Regions from separate parts of the Streptosporangium sp. NPDC023963 genome, predicted to be linked through region 2. Evidence: riboswitches for the same ligand, from Rfam matches in the RefSeq annotation. Region 2 holds a riboswitch; the other holds the start of a gene.

Region 1 (4,402 bases), on a different contig from region 2:
GGAGATCTTCGAGGCCCTCGTCGAGCACACGCTCGTCCAGCCCACGTTCGTCATGGACTATCCGCTGGAGACCTCCCCGCTGGCCCGCACCCACCGGGACAACCCGCTCCTCACCGAGAAGTGGGACCTGATCGGCTTCGGCACCGAGCTGGGCACCGGCTACTCGGAACTGGTCGACCCGGTCGAGCAGCGCCGCCGCCTCACCGAGCAGTCCCTGCTCGCCGCGGGCGGCGACGTCGAGGCCATGCAGCTTGACGAGGACTTCCTCACGGCTCTGGAATATGCGATGCCGCCCACCGGCGGCATGGGGCTCGGCATCGACCGCCTCGTCATGGCCTTCACCGGCAAGAACATCCGCGAGACCATCCTGTTCCCGCTGGTCAAGCCGACCGGCTGAACCCGGCGGTCGGCGCGCGAGGACGTTCTCCCCGTACGGTGGCACCGGGCCGGGCACCACGGCCCGGTGCCACCGCCATGAGGGGCGCCGTCGCCTCCCGGCGACGGCGAGCGGCGACGGCGGGTCCCCGGGCGGAGACGGCGGGTTCCCGGCCGTGCGCGCGCCGCGGACGAGGCCGGACGCGATCCCTGCCGGACCCCGGTCACCGCTCGGGATCGGGGCGTGATCCGGCCGGGATCCCGTGGGGCGCCGGGCCGGGAGAGCGCCCGAGGGCCTGGTCGGCCGGTCCGGGAGAGCGCCCGAGAGCCTGGTCGGCCGCGCCGGGCGGCGCCGGCGCCGCGCTCTCCGCCGACCGGCGTCCCGGGCCGTCCCGCGCCGGTGGACGCGAGCCGGAGCACGAGTCGCGCGGCCGGGTCGCGGTGGAGCGGTTCCCCGGCCGTCTCCGGGCCGTTCCCCGTGCGAGCGCCCCGGGGTCCCCGGGCGAAGCGCCCTCACCGACCCTGACCGGCCCTCACCGATGCTCACGGGTCGGGGTGTTTCCCGCGGAGGCGGCCGAGGCGCCCGGGCGCACCCGGCGGGTGGGAGACGGCCGTTGAACCCATGATCCCGCGCAATATCGGACGCATTTCCGTATGGTGCAGAAATCCATTTCCAGTAGGCCCAATATCGCCCGGACGTTCCGTCGTCGCCACGTGGCACTTCGCGAATGCCGCAAAGCTCCGCTCTTGACCCTCATATTTCCGCGTTATCCGTGGTGTGCCGTCAAGGTGGTGAGGACATGGTCGCCGGGAAGAGATCAATTTTTCCCGAGAAATGCGGGCGGGCCGGATCCCCGAGGGGGCGGCTTCGGGGTGCCCGGCGGGGCGGCGGTTCCGGCGAAACCTTGTTCTGCCAGGACTTCGGTCGTCGCAGCCAGGGACGCCTGCCGGCTCGTGCCTGGGCTCGATCATGACATAGCCGCAAAGGCACTGACATATCATGAGTACTTCACGTAGCGCCTGCTATGTCAATACTGGACGCACGCTATGAAGAGTGGAACTTGACGACCTTTGAACAAGGCGTTTACCGTTCCTGGCGGACGGTATTCATTTCCGGCGTCTCGCACCCGGTTTCCAGAGTGGGGGGAGTGACTCTTGATGGCATATCCAGAAGTGGATTCACGCCATGGCGACAGCCCCCTGGGCATGAGCGATATCGGTCTCAGTGACGACGACCTCGTGCTGCTGGCCGAGCTCGCCAAGGGTGTCACGGTCGATCGGGTAGGGCGTCGCCTCGACATCAGCGGCCGGACGGTCAGGCGCAGGCTCAGGGGCATCTGCGACCGCATCGGCGTCGCCACGGCGATCGAGGCCGTGGCCTGGGCGGCCCGCCGCCGCCTGATCTGACGCACCGCCGCGTGTCCGGCAGGTCGGGCCGGACACGCGTGCGGGCCGGACATGCGTGCGGACCGGACGCGCCCGCGGACCCGTTCGCCGGAGCCGGTTCAGGCGGCGATGCGGACGCCTCCGACGAAGGGCCGGTTGTCGATCGTGGTGATGTGGACGACGTCACCCGTCTGGGGGGCGTGGACCATCAGGCCCGCGCCGATGTAGATCCCGACGTGGTGCAGGTCGCTGTAGAAGAAGACCAGGTCGCCGGGGCGCAGCTCTTTCCTGGATACGTGGGTGCCCGCGGTCCACTGGTCGCCGGTGTAGTGCGGCAGGCTGATGCCGACCTTCTGGTAGGCCCACATGACCAGGCCGGAGCAGTCGAAGGAGTTGGGCCCCTCGGCGCCCCAGACGTACGGCTTCAGCTGCTGGGTGAGCGCCCAGCGGGTGGCCTCCGCGGCCTTGCCGCTGCCGACGATGGGCACGTTCGTCTTCACCCGGGCGCCCCTGTTGCTGACGGCCCTGGTGCGCACCTCGCTGAACAGGTCGCTCTCGACCCGGTCGACCAACCGCTCGATCTTGGTCCGGTTGCCGTCGATCTCCGCCAGAAGCTTCTTGACCTCCGCGGTCCTGGCCTTGGCGCTGGCCTGGGCCCGCTCGGCGGCCTCGATCGCCCGGCTCACCTGGGCGACCTCCTCGCTCTGCTGCTGCTGGAGCGCGTAGTTGGTGGTGGCCTGGTCGAGGAAGGTGTCGGGATCGGTGGCCTGCGTGAAGGCGAGCCCGGAGTTCAGGCCGCCCGACATGTAGGTGCTCTGCGCCAGGAGGGTGGCCTTGGTGCGACGGGAGGCCAGCTCGGACTCGCTCGACGCGAGGGTCTTCTTGGCGCTCTCGGCGGCCCGCTGGGCCTGCTTGAGCTTGACCCGCTCGCCGTTGTAGCGCTCCGCGAGGACGCCGATCTCCTGGTGCAGCTTCTCGGCCTGTTTGGCCAGCTGCTGGAGGCTGGGCTCGGGGTCCGCGGTGGCGGCCACCAGCGGGGTGCCGAGGGTCAGGGTGGCGAATGCCAGGCCGACGACCGCCATGCGACGGCGCAGCCCTCGCGGCGCGCGTCCTCGAGCGCGGGCCTCGTGGCCCGGGTGCTTTCCTCCGCGGTCGCGCGTGCGCTTCACCAACAGGCTCCTCTCCTCGGCCGCCTACCGGGTTAGCTGACGGGTTCGGGCCGGAGGCAGCCCTACCGGGTGCGCCGGTGGCACTCGGATTCACCCCGGAGGACGTGGTGGGTCCCCGGTTCCCCCTGCGGGGGATTCGGCGGGTCAGGCTTTTTACGTCTCTGACATCGAGCACGGAGATTAGTGCACCCGTGGTTCCTGCTCAACCAGAACTGCGAATTCAGTAGAGCTTTCGCAACCGAGGTGTCACGAAAAGATCACACCTCAAAATGATCAACATGGCCATTACGCTGCCTTTGCCTCGCGTGTGACGGGTGTGGCGCAGGTCTTCCCAGGTCCGGGACCGTGCCAAAGGTGAGCTGCGGCACACGAGAGGCACCGCACACCGAGAGTGGTAAAGCGACTGCCAAGGGTCATGTGCGGTCTTCGAGCTGCGAGTTAAGGGTGAGCCGTAATTGAAGACCGGTGAGGACGTACGCTGAACGGTCATGGAGCAGCTTGCTGAGCATTCTCCCGTGCCGACCGTTCGCGCCTCCGGCGACGGGGAGCGGCGCGCCGAGTCCGCGGGGGCGGAGCGGGGGTCGCCCGGGCAGGGCGCGGGCCCCGAGGTCGCCGAGGTCGCCGAGGTCACGGTCCGCCGCGCCCGCACCCAGGACGTGCGGGCCGTCAGGCGGCTCGTCGACACCTACGGCGGTGCCGGCCGGCGCCTGCTGGAGAAGGCCACCGTCACCCTGTACGAGGACGTCCAGGAGTTCTGGGTCGCCACCGACGCGGAGGGGGAGGTGATCGGCTGCGGGGCCCTCCACGTCCTCTGGGAGGATCTGGCCGAGATCCGCACCGTCGCCGTCGATCCGACCCGCAGGGGAATGGGGATCGGCCACCGGATCGTCTCCGCGCTCATTCGCACGGCCGCGGAGCTGGGCCTGCGCCGGGTCTTCTGCCTGACCTTCGAGGTCGAGTTCTTCGCCCGGCACGGATTCCGGGAAATCCAGGGCACGCCCGTCGCCCCGGAGGTCTACGCCGAACTTCTCGCCTCCTATGACGAGGGTGTGGCGGAGTTCCTCGATCTGGAACACGTCAAGCCCAACACCTTGGGAAACACCCGGATGCTGCTGCACCTGACACGCGAGCCCGACTCTGGTGACTTTAGAGCTGACTGATCGGAAAGGTGACTGTTGATACCTATGTCGATACCTTGTGCAGCAGCATGCATGTGCGTCTGACATTTGCCACATGCGCAGTCTAAGTGAGGTGACGCGGTGAGCACCGGACAGCCGCCGTATCCACAGGATGATCCCGACCGCGATCGCACACCGTCGGGGCAGCCGGATTACGGACAGTACAACGCGGGTCGAGCCCCTGGCGAACTCGACCCTGACGTGACAGTCGTGGGGTACAGGTCGGAGGCCTCACAGCCGAACACCGGCCCAGGGCAGAGCCAGCCCGGATACGGCCAGCAGGGCGGGACCGGC
Region 2 (4,402 bases):
GCGAGGTCGCCACCAAGCTCGACGTCGAGGTGCGCGGCGAGATCGCCTCCCACGACGTCCGCGTGCTGGAGCTGGCCGCGCTCAAGGGCGTCTTCACCGACGTGGTCGAGGACTCGGTCACCTACGTCAACGCCCCGCTGCTGGCCAAGGACCGCGGCGTGTCGGTCGAGCTGATCACCAGCTCCGACAGCCCCGACTGGCGCAACGTCGTGACGGTCCGGGGCGTCCTCGCCGACGGCCGCGCGGTCTCGGTCTCCGGCACCCTGTCCGGGCCGAGGCAGATCACGAAGATCGTCGAGGTCAACGGCTACCAGATGGAGATCGAGCCGACCGACCACCTGTCGTTCTTCACCTACACCGACCGCCCCGGCATCGTCGGCGTGGTCGGCCGCATCCTCGGCGACCACTCGATCAACATCGCCTCGATGCAGGTGGCCCGCGACGCCAAGGGCGGCAAGGCGCTCATCGCGCTCACCGTCGACACCGCCATCCCGGCCGAGGTGATCGACCAGATCGGCTCGGAGATCGGCGCCGACAGCGGCCGCTCGGTCGACCTGGCCGACTAGCCGTACCCAGCCGTACCGCCGATGTGGCCGCCGCCCCGGAGACCGGGACGGCGGCCACTTCTCGTCTCAGCATGTGAGAAGTGTGTACACCGGGCGAGACGGCTTTCCCGCGGCCAGGTAGCCTGAAGTGAAATGCGCCAGGTTCTCGTAATTCCTACCTGCCGCGGCGAGGCCTGACAGGGGCAGGCCGGCGACTCGCCGCGGTGTCGTGGCGCGTGCCGGCTCCCAGCCCCCCGCCGCCGGTCCGTGATCCGGACCCGCGACATCAGGCCTGGTCGGAGTCCCGACCGGAGTCTCGACCACCTTCCTTGCAGGCATGCGACCGAGACGAGATTCGCCATGTACGACATGTATCCCTGGAACCGTCCCGAGGAGACCGAGGACGAGGCCATCGACGCGCTCCAGACCGCTCTGGACCGCAGGGACAACGGCGGTGCTCCCACCCGCTGAACCCGTTCTCGCCGCCGCCGGGGTCTCCACGGCCTCCCGGCGGTGATCCGCCGGCGTGTCTCATCCGCCGGGTACGGTTTCGGTCGCGAGCTCGACCCGCTTGGTCAGCTGAACCCCCTGCGGGTCGGGGCGCACCGCGCCGGCGAAGGAGTCGCGGCGCCAGGAGTCGAGTTTCTCCTCCTTGACCACGTCGCCGGTCTGCGGGGCGTGAACCATGTAGCCGGGCTTTGTGATCATGCCGACGTGGCCGAGACCGCTGAAGAAGACCAGGTCACCGGGCTTGAGATTCTTCCAGGCGATCTTCTTGGAGAAGGCGGCGTACTGGTCGTTGGTGACGCGGGGGAGCTTGATGCCGGCGGCGCCGTAGGCGCGGAGCACCAGGCCGGAGCAGTCGAAGCCGCCGTTGCCGGTGCCGCCCCAGACGTAGGGCGTTCCGCGCTTGGACATGGCCCACTTCACGGCTTTCTGCCAGGCGGGCTTGACGGCCGCGGCCTTCAGCGCGTCCTTCAGCGCGGGGGTGTTGAGCGCGGCGGGCCCGGGGGCGGGGGGCGGGGACGCGGCCAGGGCGGCGGTCGAGCTCGCGCACACCGCGGCGCCGGCGACGATCATGGAGGCGGAGATGGACAGGACGCGGGGGAGAACTGTGCCGGACAGGGTGATTCCTTCCATAAGGCCGGCCGGGTGAGCTGTCGGGCTCGGGCGTGGAGGCCGCCCTACGGCGCGAGAACGCGCTGATTCGCCCCAAGGAATCCACCTGATGACGGCCGGGAACGCGCTCCGGGGGAGGAGCGGGGCGCCCGGTGTCCGGTAGATCCCGTAAAGAGTGGTTCCCCGGCTCCGTGCGGGCCCGGTAAGGGGATGGCCCGTACGGATTAGGCATTGACGTGATTGGGAGGACCATAACGAAACCTCACGAAACGGTCAATACCAAGCAAAGACGGACAAAACGATCAAACGTCTCGCCGGGCGGATGTGTCCGGAGAATGAGACCGGTGTTCGATCACCGAGACGGACCGGTAAGGTGCCTGCATGGATTCGCGTAACATTCGCCTGGCGGTCATCCCCGGGGACGGAATCGGAGTCGAGGTCGTCACCGAGGGGCTGAAGGTCCTCGAAGCGGTCGGCACGAAGGTGGAGCCCACCACCTACGACCTCGGCGCCAAGCGCTACCACGAGACCGGCGAGACCCTGCCCGACCCGGTCCTCGACGAGCTGCGCGGATACGACGCGATCCTGCTCGGCGCGGTCGGCGACCCCAGCGTGCCCCCGGGCGTCCTGGAGCGCGACCTGCTGCTCAAGCTCCGCTTCCGGCTCGACCACTACGTGAACCTCCGCCCGGTCAAGCTCTTCCCCGGCGTCGAGACGCCGCTGGGCGGGGCCCGCCCCGAGGACATCGACATGGTCGTCGTCCGCGAGGGCACCGAGGGCCCGTACGCCGGGGCGGGCGGCGTCATGCGCCGGGGCACGCCGCACGAGATCGCCACCCAGGAGTCGCTGAACACCGCCCACGGCGTCGAGCGCGTCGTGCGCTACGCCTTCGACAAGGCGCTGGGCCGCCCCCGCAGGAAGCTGACGCTGGTCCACAAGACCAACGTGCTCACCTACGCCGGCGACCTCTGGGCCCGCACCTTCGACCGCGTCGGCCTGGAGTATCCCGACGTCCAGACCGACTACTGCCACGTCGACGCGGCCTCGATGTTCTTCGTCAGCCAGCCCGAGCGCTTCGACGTGATCGTCACCGACAACCTCTTCGGCGACATCCTCACCGACATCGGCGCGGCGATCGCCGGTGGCATCGGCCTGGCGGCCAGCGGCAACGTCAACCCCGACCGCACCGCGCCGAGCATGTTCGAGCCGGTCCACGGCAGCGCCCCCGACATCGCGGGCCAGGGCAAGGCCGACCCGACCGCCACGATCCTGTCGGTCGCCATGCTCCTCGACCACCTGGGCCTGGCCGCCGAGGCCGCCAGGGTCGAGCAGGCCGTCGCCGGCGACCTGGCCGAGCGGCCGGCCGGCAAGGCGGGCCGGACCACCCGCGAGATCGGCGACGACATCACCGCCCGAGTAGCCGGCTGAGGAAGCCGCCCTCCTCGACCCCGACGCGCCTGGCGGCTCACCCGAGCCGCCAGGTGCGTTTTTGTTTCTCCAGCACTGCCGGTTTTCGGCATGGATGGAGTAGTTTCCCGTTACCCGGTCCGACGCAGAATGGACCCAAGGGTAAGCCAGACACCAAGAGAAGGATCCGTGCGATGACCACCGCTCAGAAGCTCAGCTTCGACGTGCAGCTCTCCGACCACGCTCGCACCGCGGCAGAGCGCGAGCAGGTACTGGCGAGCCCGGGGTTCGGTCAGGTCTTCACCGACCACATGATCTCGATCGACTACACCGAGGGGCGGGGCTGGCACGACGCCAGGCTCATGCCGTACGGCCCGCTCAGCCTCGACCCCGCGACGTCGGTCTTCCACTACGCGCAGGAGCTTTTCGAGGGGCTCAAGGCCTACCGCCAGGAGAACGGCTCGATCGTGACCTTCCGGCCCGAGGCCAACGCCGCGCGCTTCAACACCTCCGCGGCGCGGATGGCGATGCCCGAGCTGCCCGAGGAGGCGTTCGTCGAGTCGCTGGAGCTGCTCGTCCAGACCGACCGCGAGTGGGTTCCGACCACGCCGGGCCACAGCCTCTACCTGCGCCCCTTCATGATCGCGACGCAGCCGGCGCTCGGAGTCAACTACCCGTCCAGGACCTACAAGTACATGGTCATCGCCTCCCCGGCGGCGGCCTACTTCGGCGGGGGCAAGGCCGTCACGGTCTGGCTCTCCACCGAGTACACCCGTGCGGCCCCCGGCGGCACCGGCTTCGCCAAGTGCGGCGGCAATTACGCGGCGGCCTTCGTGGCCCAGCGCCAGGCCGTCGAGCAGGGCTGTGACCAGGTGGTCTGGCTCGACGCGAGCGAGCACCGCTACGTCGAGGAGATGGGCGGGATGAACCTGTTCTTCGTCTACGGCGACCGCCTGCTCACCCCGGCGCTCACCGGAACGCTCCTGCCCGGCATCACCCGCGACTCGATCCTCTCCTTCGCCTCCGACCTCGGCCTCCACGCCGAGGAGGGGCGCCTGTCGGTCGAGGAGTGGCAGCGAGGCTGCGAGACGGGCGAGCTCACCGAGGTCTTCGCCTGCGGCACCGCCGCGGTGGTCACCCCGGTCGGCTCGGTCAAGGGCGCCGACCGCGCCTGGACGGTCGGCGACGGCACCCAGGGGCCCGTCACCTCGAAGATCCGCGAGGAGCTCGTGGGCATCCAGTACGGATCCCGTCCCGACCCGCACAGCTGGGTCCACAAGATCTGCTAGTCCCGTACGAAGGAGATCCGCGGGGACCGGTCGGCAGAGGTG

Evidence for each region. Region 2 has a riboswitch for cyclic di-AMP ahead of AB0F88_RS34095 (C40 family peptidase). Riboswitches for the same ligand answer to the same signal wherever they lie in the genome.
Region 1: linked by a shared signal. The riboswitch ahead of AB0F88_RS36660 (NlpC/P60 family protein) and the one ahead of AB0F88_RS34095 (C40 family peptidase) in region 2 are both predicted to bind cyclic di-AMP.

What each region holds. Positions count from the first base shown of each region.
Region 1 is NZ_JBEZZK010000018.1:84,974-89,375, reverse strand. Features, by position in the region: gene lysX (bifunctional lysylphosphatidylglycerol synthetase/lysine--tRNA ligase LysX) at 1-397, shown strand, start outside; gene AB0F88_RS36665 (LuxR C-terminal-related transcriptional regulator) at 1,582-1,782, shown strand; gene AB0F88_RS36660 (NlpC/P60 family protein) at 1,881-2,930, opposite strand; cyclic di-AMP (ydaO/yuaA leader) riboswitch at 2,936-3,082, opposite strand; gene AB0F88_RS36655 (amino-acid N-acetyltransferase) at 3,587-4,090, shown strand; gene AB0F88_RS36650 (RDD family protein) at 4,319-4,402, shown strand, end outside.
Region 2 is NZ_JBEZZK010000015.1:170,006-174,407, reverse strand. Features, by position in the region: gene serA (phosphoglycerate dehydrogenase) at 1-566, shown strand, start outside; gene AB0F88_RS34095 (C40 family peptidase) at 1,077-1,685, opposite strand; cyclic di-AMP (ydaO/yuaA leader) riboswitch at 1,673-1,905, opposite strand; gene AB0F88_RS34090 (3-isopropylmalate dehydrogenase) at 2,046-3,092, shown strand; gene AB0F88_RS34085 (branched-chain amino acid aminotransferase) at 3,266-4,360, shown strand.